DNA from 3 places in the Clostridium sp. CTA-19 genome. Region 2 is predicted to be linked to each of the others. Evidence: a T-box and tRNA genes for the amino acid it is inferred to sense, from the RefSeq annotation. Region 2 holds a T-box; the other regions hold tRNA genes.

Region 1 (4,327 bases), on a different contig from region 2:
AAGAAGGAATGCTTAAAGAGCACTATTATAACTACAAAGAAAAAAGCTATATAAATGTTGAGCTTTGGGCTATGATAAGAAAAGAAGAACTTTATAGTAAAGTAATGTAATTAAAAAAGAGATTTAAAAATAATATATATTATTTTTAAATCTCTTTTTAAAATTAATTATTAGAATTATTATCTTTTCTATTTGAAGAAGATTTAATGCTAGAATTCTTTTTAACTTTTATATGACTAATATCAACTTTATAATTATCAATGGCATCAACTAACTTAGGGTTTTTACTTGTATATTTATTTAAATATCGTTCATAATAAATTTTTAAAGCTCCAGCTATAGGAATAGCTATAAGCATACCTATCATTCCATAGAGCTTTCCACCAACACTAAGTGCAAGTAAACAAGCTACAGGGTTTATGCCAATGCTATTAGATGACATTTTAGGTCCAAGCCAATTTCCATCAATTTGTTGTAACACAAACAGCCAAATTAAAACTATTAAAGCTGTCATAGGATTGAAGAATATATTTAGTACTACACCAAACACTATACCAACAAAAGGTCCAAAGTAAGGTACCATATTAGTTATACCAAATACTACTGAAATTAAAACTATATATTGAGATTTTATAAATATAAGGCCTATAAAACAAGCTATTCCAACTATAGTAGATTCTACTGCTCTGACCCATAAATAAGTACCTAACATATAATTCACAGCGTGGAAAAATTCTAAAAGTTTTTTTCCTAATCTTTCTCTAAAAATTATAAACAACCATTTTCTTGAAGACTTAACAAATGTCTCTTTATAAAATAAATAATAAACAGCTATAATTAATGCAAATACCCAATTAACTATAGATAAAGTAACAGTTACTAATGATGCTAAAGCTGTATTAAAGAAAGTTGTAGACCAGTTACCAAGATTTTCCAATATATTGATTTTATTTGCAATTTCCATTGTGAGTTCACTATTTATAGCATTATTAAACCATTTTTCTGAAATTCTAACCATCTCAGGTATAGAGTTAATAAGAGTTGTAATATTAGAAACTATTCCTGGAACTAAGTAAATTGCACAAAGTACTAAAACAAGAGTTACAAGAATCAAAGTAGAAAGTAAACTTATCCCTCGTGATAAATTAAGTTTGTTTTCAAAAACTTTCATTATAGGATTAAGCACATAAGCAATTATTGCAGCCAATATAAATGGCCAAAGTATGCCTAATAATAAATCATATAAGTTAAATAATATATAATAATTATCTATAATTTTAACGCCTATGTAAGCACATAAAATAATCAATAATATATAGAGATTAGCATTAAATTTTTCTTTTAAATCTTTAAATTTGTTCAAAATCAACCCACCTTTAATTTTTTTGAATATTAAAAACTTTAATTTTAATTAAAGTTGATTACAATTATATAATCAATGTTATTTAAGTTAAAAGTATAAGAATTTTTGATCTGAATTTAATTTACATGTGTCTACTTAAAACTATTTTGTATGCAAAACTTAATATTTATACCAATTTAGACTCAAAATTATAATTCTTATCTAAAACTATAATAATACAAAAGGGAGTTTTATTCTATACAAAAATAAATTTACTTAATATTGACATAATCTATACAAAATGTTAATATAACAAATGTAATAATTAATATAGGGGTATAGCTCAATTGGTAGAGTAGCGGTCTCCAAAACCGTTGGTTCCGGGTTCAAGTCCTCGTGCCCCTGCCATAAAAATCAGTAGCGGTTGCTACTGATTTTTTTTATGTAAAAAAAACATAACAAAAAGAAAATAAATGTAGAATTTTATTTTTGCTTTTGCTATAATCAAAAGTAATGATTTTTGTTAATGTTTAATGGCATTTAAATGTTATATAGTTTACTTATACTTTTATGTACAGATTTAGACATAGAATTTAAGTTATAGACTAAAAAGAATCATATAAAACAATATTTATTTTAAAAATCAAAAATGTCTTAAAACTAAATATATTACATATGCTATATATAACTAAGACTATGGATTTTAAATAAATTTAAGTTTAAATTTTACAAGTAAATTTTAATTTTACAGGTAAGTTTTATTTTTTATAATAGGTATATTTACTAATATGGAAAAATTGTTGCAAAACAATAAACCAATTATTAAAAATAGATACGAGAAGGGGTTAATTATGTTAGGTTAACACTTTAGAATTTATTCTAAATTTATAAATTAGTTCATAATCAATTTATATTAGCTAATGCTGAATAAGTTATGAGTACTAATATCCCCTGCAATAAAAATGCAAGGGATTTTTATTTTGTTAATAATTAGGTATATTAAGGAAAGAATGTTATTTCCGGTATATTCCTTAAAAAATATATAAATAAAAAATATTAGAAAGCAGGGGTGATTTTCTTGATTGATGTAATGGTTCAATTAAAAGGAATAAGCAAAGGATTTTTAGAAAGCGATTTTTTGGCAGTGGATAATGTCTCCTTAGATATAAGAAAGGGTGAATTTCTAACTGTTCTAGGACCTAGTGGCTGTGGCAAAACTACTACACTAAGAATGATAGCAGGGTTTGAAAATCCTACAAAAGGTGAGATTTTTATAGACGGAGAGGAAATTTCAAAAGTACCACCATATAAAAGATGTGTAAATACAGTTTTTCAAAGCTATGCACTATTTCCACATATGAACATTTATGAAAATATAGCATTTGGACTAAGGGTTAAAAATGTAAAAGATAGTGAAGTAAAAGAAAAAGTGCATGAAATGCTGAAAATGGTTCAACTTGAAGGCTTTGAAAAAAGGATGCCTAGCGAACTTTCAGGAGGTCAAAAACAAAGGGTTGCAATAGCAAGAGCGGTAATAAATAATCCGAAAGTATTACTTTTAGATGAACCTTTAGGAGCTTTAGATTTAAAGTTAAGAAAACAAATGCAGCTTGAATTAAAACAGCTTCAAAGAAAGCTTGGAATAACATTTATATATGTTACTCATGACCAAGAAGAGGCGCTAACAATGTCAGATAGAATAGTAGTAATGAACAATGGTGTTATAGAACATGTAGGAACACCTTCAGAAATTTATGAAAAACCTAGAACAAAATTTGTGGCAAACTTCATTGGTGAAACGAATTTATTTGAGGGAACTGTGTTAGAAAGAGGAGAAGAATTATATCTTGTAGATAACAAATTTGGAGAAGATATTCTCATAGGACATACTGAGAATTCTATTACAGAGGAAATTTGTTTAGCTATTAGACCAGAAAGAATAAAACTTTCTAACAATATAGATAATGGAATGGTCGGAATAAAAGTAAAAGTAAAAGAAAGAATTTATAATGGTTCTGTAATAAAAACTGTTGTTACAACTGAAAATGGAACAGAGTTTATTGTAGCAGAGCCTATAAGTCAAGTTTATTCATTAGAAGAGCAGAATAAACCAAATATATTTGCTATATGGAATCCTAAACATGCAGTGGTGGTTCAATAATGTTAGAGAAAACAAAGGAAGTTAATAAGCTTCACAAAAATAGAAACAATTTAAAATCACTATTAGCTACAGTAGGACCCGTAACTTTGTGGTTAGTGACTTTTTTTGTTGTGCCACTTACAATTGTATTTTTGTTTAGTTTTCTATCAAGAGGTGAATACGGAGAAGTTCAATTACCTTTAACAATAGAAAATTATAAAAGACTGTTATCACCAATATATTTACAAATACTTTGGAAAACAGTTTTAATAGGAATTTTAACAACTGTTGGATGTTTAATTATAGGGTATCCATTTGCATATTTTATTGGAAGAGCAAAAAAAAAGTATAGGTCTATATTATTACTTTTAGTGATATTACCATTTTGGACAAATTCATTAGTTCGTACTTATGCATGGATAATACTTTTAAGGACAGAAGGGGTAATAAATACATTATTACTAAAAATTGGAATGATATCATCACCAATACAAATGTTATATACTGACGGAGCTGTACTTTTAGGTATGGTGTATATTATGTTACCTTTTATGATACTTCCTATATATACATCAATTGAAAAATTAGATATGAGTTATATAGAAGCAGCTAGTGATTTAGGAGCATCACCAGTTAAAACTTTTAAAGATGTAACATTACCGCTTACAAAACCAGGAATAATAGCTGGATGTATGCTAGTGTTTATACCAACTTTAGGATATTTCTTTATTTCTGACTTGATGGGTGGAAGTAAAACAATGTTAATATCTAATTTGATAAAAAATCAGTTTTTAACATCTAGAGATTGGCCTTTTGGAGCAGCTATAGCAGTAGTATTAATATTA
Region 2 (4,327 bases):
TTATTTCTCCATATTTATCTATTGTAAATTTCTTTAATGTTTTATCCTTTTCTCCATTTGCAAAATAATATATTTCTTTTAAGTCTACAGTCTTAGGTGTAAATCTAATACTATAATTTTCATTATTCTCTACCAGTTTCTCTATTCCATTTCCAATCCAGCAAATTGTTTTATCAAATTTCTTTATATCGTATATAAATTCTTCATTATTAACGTCTTTATCTATTATTACTGAAAATACATAATCATAATTTTCTAGATAATTTTTTTTATATTCTTTTATGTCCACTGTTTCAACTTTTGTATTAAAAGCACCCATCAATTCTGAAATGGAATTTAAAATATTTCTATTATAACTAAATTCTACTTTTGTATCATAAACGATTAGTACATTTAAATAATCTTCTTTTGCTTTTGTATCTATTCCTAAAGAACATGTAGTTATAAAAAATGCTAATAAAATTAATATATATTTCTTAAACATCATATTCTAATTCCTTATCAGCCATTTCTTTAAATTCAAAGGCATTTTTTATATCATTTTTATATTCTACTGTTGAAATTTTCATTTCCAAATTTATATTTTTATCTTTATTTTTAGATTTTAAATCTAGATTTTCTATATTTTTTCTTATTTTTTCACTAATTACATTAGATTCTTTAAGATTAGTTTCAATTAATAATACAGCAAAAGTGTTTTCATTTAACATGTACTTCGTATCTTCTATCCTTGCTGATTTAACTATAGATTTACTTATCATATTAAATAATTTTTTAATTTTTTCTTTTCCAAAATAGCTTAAAAGTTCATCATAATAAGTTATTTTAATAATCATTAATACAAAAGGTCTATTATATTTTTTCGACCTAATTATTTCTCTTTCTAAATCATTATAAAAACCTCTGCTATTACCTAATCCTGTTTCTTTATCTATAGTTATCAACTCATCAACTTCTTCTTTTAATTCCTTTTCCAACCCCTGTAACTCATTTATGTTGTAAGATATTTTTCCTATAGTAAACGAAATTATAGGTATAAAAAATAACCACAAATAAACATTTAATTCTATAGTTTTTGATAAAGTTATATTAGTGTATATAAAATATGTAGCATAAATAAATATAACAAAAGCACTACTCAACATTCCCCAAATAGTACCTTTTAAATATGAAATAATAATAATTAAAGACATGGCTCCAAGCATAATAAAATCTATTACACTATTTCTATCCATATAAAAATATAAAAAACTAAAAATAATAAAAATTTCTACTATAAAAATAGTAAAATATATATCTAAATTTACCGATTTATCATTCACTATATAGTCGTTGTCAAAGGCCTATAAATACTTATAATTTTTCTTTTTTACTCCTTTAATTTATCCATTTTTTATAAAATATCAATAGTTTTGACTAACTTCCTCCTTTCTTTGTTTTCTTTGTCTATTATTTGCTTGTTAGTAATCATTAATTCATAATATTGAATGTTATTTTTATAATTGCTCATTAAAAAATTTTAAACACTATAATCTAAAGATTTTAAATATGATAATTAAAAATAAAAAAACAGCTTTAAAGCTGTTTTTTTACATTTGAATAAATCCTATTTTTCTTTTCATTTTTGAAAGGGTTTTATTAGCTACATATCTTGCTTTTTCCGCACCTTTTGTATAAATTTCTTCAAGTTCTTTTTTATTTTCTAATAACTCTTTTACTTTAGTTTGAACTGGCTCTAATTCTTCTACTATAGCTTCCCCTACATCCTTTTTAAATTGTGCATATCCTTGACCTTTATATTTTTCTTCTATTTCTTCCATAGTCATATTTTTTATAGCACCTAATATTGTCATTAAATTTTTAACACCTGGTTGCTCATCACTATATCTTACCTCACCGATACTATCTGTAACTGCTCTTGAAATTTTCTTTCTAATTACATCTGGTGGGTCCATTATTAATATATAGCAATTTGGATTTTCTTCTGATTTTGACATTTTCTTTTCTGGATTTTGTAAATCCATTATTTTAGCACCTGCTTTTGGAACATATGCCTCTGGAATTTTAAATGTTGGACTATAGGTTTTATTAAATCTCTCTCCAATATCCCTTGCAAGTTCTAAGTGCTGTACTTGGTCTATTCCAACAGGTACTACATCGCTTTGATATAAAAGTATGTCTGCTGCCATTAACACTGGATAGTTAAATAAACCTGCACTTATACTATCTCCACTTTTCTTTGCTTTATCTTTATACTGAGTCATTCTTGAAAGCTCACCCATATAGCTATTACAAGTTAAAAGCCATGAACATTCACTGTGTGCTGGTACATGTGATTGTATGAACATAGTATTTTTCTCTGGAATAATTCCTGATGCTATATAAATAGCTAAAATTTCTAAAGTTCTTTTTCTAAGATCTGCTGGCTTTTGTTGAACTGTAATAGCATGTAAATCTACTACACAAAAATAGCACTCATATTCTTCTTGAAGTTTAACCCAATTTTTTATAGCTCCTAAATAGTTTCCTAATGTTAAATCACCTGATGGTTTAATTCCACTAAATATAACTTTTCTTTTTTCTTCCATAATCAATACCTCCAATATATATTTTAAAATTAATTCTTATTACATATAATTTTTTATTTTAAATAAAAAAACAAAAGCCCTATAGAATTAATCTATAGGGCGTCAATAACGCGGTACCACCTAATTTTAGCTTTAAAAGCTACTCTACTCTTAGATACATAATAATATCCTACCTCTATAACGTGAGGACACGTCAAAGACTACTATGTATTTCGCCTTTGCTCTCAGAGACCCATTCAACTTAATCATAATTGTGATAATTCCACCGTCTATCACTCTCTTTAAATTTGTTTTTAAGTTTACTTACTTCTCTTCATAGATTTATGATTTTATAACAGTATACTCCTGATATTTGTTTTGGTCAATGTTTTTTATTAATTTAGTATTTTTTTTTTATTTATAGCCAAAATAATTATGAACCACTAATAAATTATTTCATTTTTATACAAATAAGGAGTTGATTATATGACTAAAGATAAGAAAACAAATTATGCACCTAACTTAAGAAACTATTTGGATGCACCACTTAATAAAACTAAATGTTTTTCAAAAAAAGATTATATAGAACTTCCAGACAATGTTACTAATCCTATTGTAGCAAATAATATATCTAATGCAGAATTTGATTATACTTATAATCGTGGAGAAGATATACCTACTACTGAAAATAAAGAAGATTAGTATATACTTTTTTTATATCTTAAAATAAGTTCTACACTTATTTTAAGATATTTTTATTTACTTTAAAGATTAATTTCATGTTAATAATGTAAATTTTTATATTTTATTGAAGATAATTACTCCACAGTTGATATAATGATTATTAAAAGGCTAAGGAGTGGTAACTTGAAAAATTTCAAATTTTTTATAGTTATATTGTATATTTTTTCCACTATTTTTCTTTTTGGATCTACTCCTACTCCTACTAAACAGCAACTAGTCATTGAGGACTTTCTAAACAGTATATATTCTTTTAAAAATGATGAAATTCCCATTGTATTACAACATAATTCCATATATCCTAAAGACTCATTTTTATCAAGAGTCAAACCTTATATGACCAAAAATTCATATGATAAACTCACTTCTAAAAAACTTCAAAATAAATACGTAAAATTAGCTGTTGACATGGGCTTTGATAGTGAATGCGATATAATTAAAATAACTAAAGTAGGAAAAAGTAATAATTATGATTACTTTATAAAAGTGCACGTAATTTTTAGTGATACTTGTACTAAAGAATCCTATACAATCAAAGGCTCTATTTCTTTAAATAACGATAGACAGAAACCTAAAATTAATATTTGCCCTAATATTTCTATACCTAGTATTGGTTCTAGTACTCTAACATCTAAATTAGTATAGTTCTTATTTCTGTTTTTCATTATATATAAACTAATTTTTATTAACACTACAAAAATGAAGGTGTCTTATCAAAATAAAATTCTACTTTGAAATACACCTTCATTTGATTAATTTTTTACATACCATTTTTATTGATTTTTAATTCTATAAATTAAGCTATGTTCACCATTCTCATATCTTATAAAATTACTTTTTATTAAATTCCCGTCTAAGTAAATTCCATTTTCTTCACCGTACTCCACATTTATTATATATGTGCTCTTATCTGTTTTATGCGTTATAGTATATTTTTTAAAAGGTATGTTTTTTAAAGGTTCTATTGTAAATCCTTTCCCATCTTTAAGTCTAAATCCTAATATTGCCTCTATGGCTAC
Region 3 (4,327 bases), on a different contig from region 2:
TTATCACATTTTAGCAATAGAAATCTTTCAGTTTCCATAGTTGGAAATATTGAAAAACACCTTTCTCTAAAGTCCTTATAGTCTATCAAATTGTCAGGCATAACACTTCCCCCTCGCCTATACTAAATGATTAATTCTGTATTTTAATCAGCGGTAAACTTTATGTATTATATGTTATAAACTTTATTTATGTACTATAAAAAACGCTTATATCATAAATTTTGTATAATTTTTTCTATATTTATATTATATCAAATTTTCTGATTTTTTAAACTAACTTTTTGTAAATTTTATTATATTATGTGTAGTTTTATACTATATAATTAGTTTTATTATACTTTTTATTTACCTATGATTATTAAATTTAATATATTTTGGTATATTATATTATATAGGGTACACCTTATGGCTTAAATTTATACACTAAAAAATTTTCTTAATGTATAAATTTAAGTTTGAGATTGTATCCCTATTGTATAGGGATACAATCTCCAATTTAAATTTATTCAACAACTTTAAAATATTTTCATACAAAATGTAGTGTTGAATTCTAAGTGATTCAGAGCATGTCTCACTATTTTAGGTATCCAAGTTTTGGAATGGATAATTTAAAAAGTCAACTTGGAACCCTATATATTGCGATAATTGGTTTATTTCAATATAATCGATCATAAAATTTATTAATATTAAAACTAGAGAAGGGATTGATATTATGACTTTAAGTACATTTTTTATAAAGGACAAAAAAGATAAAAATATTCATATTTATAAATGGGACTGTGACGTTTCTTCACCTAAAGGAATAGTTCAAATTTCTCATGGTATGGCAGAACATGGACTTAGATACGATAATTTTGCTAAGCTTTTAAATGATAATGGATTTATTGTTTATGCAAATGACCATCGAGGTCATGGCAAAACTAGCCCTAATAATTTAGGTTATATGGGGAAAGGTGATGCTTTTCATTTAATGGTAGATAATTTAAAAGATGTAACGGAATTAATAAAAAAAGAAAATCCTAATCTTCCTATATTTCTTTTCGGCCATAGTATGGGCTCTTTTTTATCTCTTCGATATTCTGAACTTTTTGGCAAAGAACTTAATGGCTTAATCTTATGTGGAAGTAATGGTAATCAAAAACTATTATTTTCTTTTGCAGAAAAACTAGCTAAATATCAAATGAAAAAACATGGTGAGAAAACCCCTGCTAAATTTATGGACAAATTAAGTTTTGGTAATTTTAATAATAAATTTAAACCTATAAGAACAAATTTTGATTGGCTCACTAGAAATACAGCAGAAGTCGATAAATATATAGATGACCCTTTATGTGGAGCTATACATTCTAATTCATATTTTTATTACTTATTAAAAGGACTAAAACGTAATCATAAAAGTGAAAATTTATCTATGATTCCTAAATCTTTACCTATATTACTTATAAGTGGAAGTGAAGATCCTGTTGGGCTTATGGGTAATGGTGTTAAAAAATTGCAAAAAAGTTTACTGCACCATGGAATAAACTCCGTAGATATGATTTTATATCCTGGTGCAAGACATGAACTTTTAAACGAACTAAATAAAGATGATATTCATTTGGATGTACTAAAATTTTTAAATGATATTTTATAGAATTATAATTTCAGTATCTACAAACTAAAGTGAGTGGTATAATTTTTTAATATTTTAGTTTTTATTATTATTATAGGTAAGATTTATTTGTTTTTCTGCATAAAAAAATCAGTAGCTTTGCTACTGATTTCATGGCAGGGGCACGAGGACTTGAACCCGGAACCAACGGTTTTGGAGACCGCTACTCTACCAATTGAGCTATACCCCTATAACAATAAATATTCTAGCATAACATTTTATGTTTTGTCAATATATTTTCAAAATAAAATCACACCTAAAGTTTAGGTATGACTTTATTTAAACTATAAAATTTTAAATCCTGCTGATTTAACTTTTGATAATATTTCATCGAAATTATCTGTTTTTAGCCTTACTACAATTTCTTTAACTTCTGTTTTGCTTTTAGGATCTACTACTACAAAACTCATTATGTCACCTTTGTTTTCTGTTATTATTTTAGATAACTTTGATATTTGGCCTGGAATGTCATGAGCTATTACAGCTAAACGATTACCCTTATTTAAACCAAACAATTCTGTGAATTGATGAAATATTCCATAGTGAGTTACTATGCCTTTAAATACTTCTCTATTGTCTACTACTGCTAAAAAAGAAACATTTTTAGTTTCTAAAAAATATGCAGCTTCTTCAACTTGTTCCAATGGTTTTATAACTGGAACATCAGTTCTCATTACATTTTCCACTAAAAAATCTGATAAAAGACATTCTCTTTCTACACTTTTTTCATAATAATAAGTATAGATTTTTTCTTTTGATATGACACCTAGAAATTCATCCCCTTCTGCTACTGGAATTGATAGAAATCCGTGTTTTTCCATAAGTTCTAAAGCTTCACCTATAGTCATTTTGGGCAAAGCCGTTACTAACTTATCTCTGGTTAACATCAAGTTACTTACAAACATTTTTTTCCTCCCTATCTCTATTTTATTTTTAGTTTTTATAAGGTTTCAAAATCTTATTTCATAGATTTTTAATACCTCTAAAGTGAATACATACTCGTAAATATCTTAAATATAAAAATATATTTAGACCAAAGTTTTTTTACACTTCACAAATAAATTTAAATGCGAGCTTGTTTCACTATAAGACTGCAAAATTTACACTTTATTTTTTAATTATTTTAAATCTGTTATTAAACGCCATAGAGGATTCCAATTTATAATTTTTATTTACATCATTATTAACTTAGAATTTTTAAGTTAAACAAAACCATGCATTAATGGATAGTTATGGTAATTTTCGTAATCAATTGTATTTTCTTAATATTCTTTCATTAATCAGTGTATAAAATACTAGTTTATAGTTTAAATTTATATTAATAATACTTTTTTCAGAATATTATATATTATTTAATTATACATTATTTTCTAAACTTTATAAATATCAAGTGGATATTGCTATTTTAAATTTATAGCTCTATTTAGCTTATGTTAATTAGCATAAAATCTTTACTAAAATATATATTTAAATAAACTTTATTTGTAACATTTTCACTTTATTTCTTTATAAATATAATATGTACAAATTTTACTATTATAAAACTAATAAAAAATTAAGAGTTTGTGTATTTTCTTTTCTTTTTATTATTTTTGGGCTAAAATATTATATGAGGTGAACGTAATGGAATTTATCGTTAATACTGTAGAAGAAACTCAAAAACTCGGTATTCAAATTGGCAAGCTTTGCAATAGTGGGGACATTATTTGCCTTATTGGTGATTTAGGAACTGGAAAAACTCATTTAACTAAAGGAATTGCCCTAGGTCTTGAAATAAATGAAAGTATAACTAGTCCCACCTTTAACATTGTTAACGAATATGACGATGGAAGATTAAAATTTTATCATTTTGATGTTTATAGAGTAAACGATCCTGATGAAATAGCTGCTATTGGCTTTGATGAATATATATTTGGCAATGGCGTTAGCGTTATAGAATGGGCTAACTACATTGAAGAATTAATTCCTCAAGACAATTTAACTATATTACTTGAGAAAGTACCTCAATTAGGGTCTTCATTTAGAAAAGTAACTATTAAACATCAAGGTAAAAGATATGATTATATAAAGGAGTTAACACTATGATAATTCTTAGCTTAGATTGTGCAACAGAATGCGCTACAGCTGCACTACTAAAAAATGATGCACTAATTGGTGAAATTAATATTAATAATAAAAAACAGCATTCATCAATTCTTATGCCAATGATTGACCAACTTTTTAAAAATACAAATTTAACATTAAATGATGTTGATGGGTTTGTTGTTTCTAAAGGACCAGGCTCATTTACTGGTCTTAGAGTTGGAATGTCTACAATAAAAGGATTAGCACAGGCTTTAAATAAGCCTTTTGTATCTGTTTCAACTTTAGATGGACTTGCAAATAATTTATATTTTGCTGATGGAATTATATGTCCTATAATGGATGCTTTACGTGGCAATGTATATACTGCTCTTTATAGTTTTGAAAATAATAGTCTAAAGGCTTTGACAGAGCCAATGATTTTATCTATAGAAGATCTTATACAAAAAGTTAAAGCTGAAAATAAAAAAGTTTATTTTATAGGTGATGGAACTTCTAAATATGAAAATCAATTATTAAGTTCCGTTACAAATTGTTATATTGCACCATGTCATTTAAATGTTGCAAAAGCTTCTTCATTAGGTGAAGTAGGAT

What was found. A T-box is a leader RNA that pairs with one kind of tRNA and senses whether it is charged. The one in region 2 lies ahead of trpS (tryptophan--tRNA ligase), so its partner is inferred to be a tRNA-Trp.
Region 1: it has a tRNA-Trp gene. The T-box ahead of trpS (tryptophan--tRNA ligase) is inferred to sense a tRNA for this amino acid. The anticodon was not compared.
Region 3: it has a tRNA-Trp gene. The T-box ahead of trpS (tryptophan--tRNA ligase) is inferred to sense a tRNA for this amino acid. The anticodon was not compared.

What each region holds. Positions count from the first base shown of each region.
Region 1 is NZ_BAAABH010000013.1:20,150-24,476, reverse strand. Features, by position in the region: gene ACYUE0_RS08855 (GNAT family N-acetyltransferase) at 1-110, shown strand, start outside; gene ACYUE0_RS08850 (AI-2E family transporter) at 164-1,363, opposite strand; tRNA gene ACYUE0_RS08845 (tRNA-Trp) at 1,675-1,750, shown strand; gene ACYUE0_RS08840 (ABC transporter ATP-binding protein) at 2,421-3,503, shown strand; gene ACYUE0_RS08835 (ABC transporter permease) at 3,503-4,327, shown strand, end outside.
Region 2 is NZ_BAAABH010000016.1:58,604-62,930, reverse strand. Features, by position in the region: gene ACYUE0_RS10285 (DUF2334 domain-containing protein) at 1-487, opposite strand, end outside; gene ACYUE0_RS10280 (GGDEF domain-containing protein) at 477-1,322, opposite strand; gene trpS (tryptophan--tRNA ligase) at 1,590-2,588, opposite strand; T-box leader at 2,681-2,914, opposite strand; gene ACYUE0_RS10270 (hypothetical protein) at 3,054-3,269, shown strand; gene ACYUE0_RS10265 (hypothetical protein) at 3,435-3,953, shown strand; gene ACYUE0_RS10260 (GH36-type glycosyl hydrolase domain-containing protein) at 4,082-4,327, opposite strand, start outside.
Region 3 is NZ_BAAABH010000013.1:24,875-29,201, forward strand. Features, by position in the region: gene ACYUE0_RS08855 (GNAT family N-acetyltransferase) at 1-101, opposite strand, end outside; gene ACYUE0_RS08860 (lysophospholipase) at 713-1,633, shown strand; tRNA gene ACYUE0_RS08865 (tRNA-Trp) at 1,766-1,841, opposite strand; gene ACYUE0_RS08870 (CBS domain-containing protein) at 1,936-2,556, opposite strand; gene tsaE (tRNA (adenosine(37)-N6)-threonylcarbamoyltransferase complex ATPase subunit type 1 TsaE) at 3,275-3,736, shown strand; gene tsaB (tRNA (adenosine(37)-N6)-threonylcarbamoyltransferase complex dimerization subunit type 1 TsaB) at 3,733-4,327, shown strand, end outside.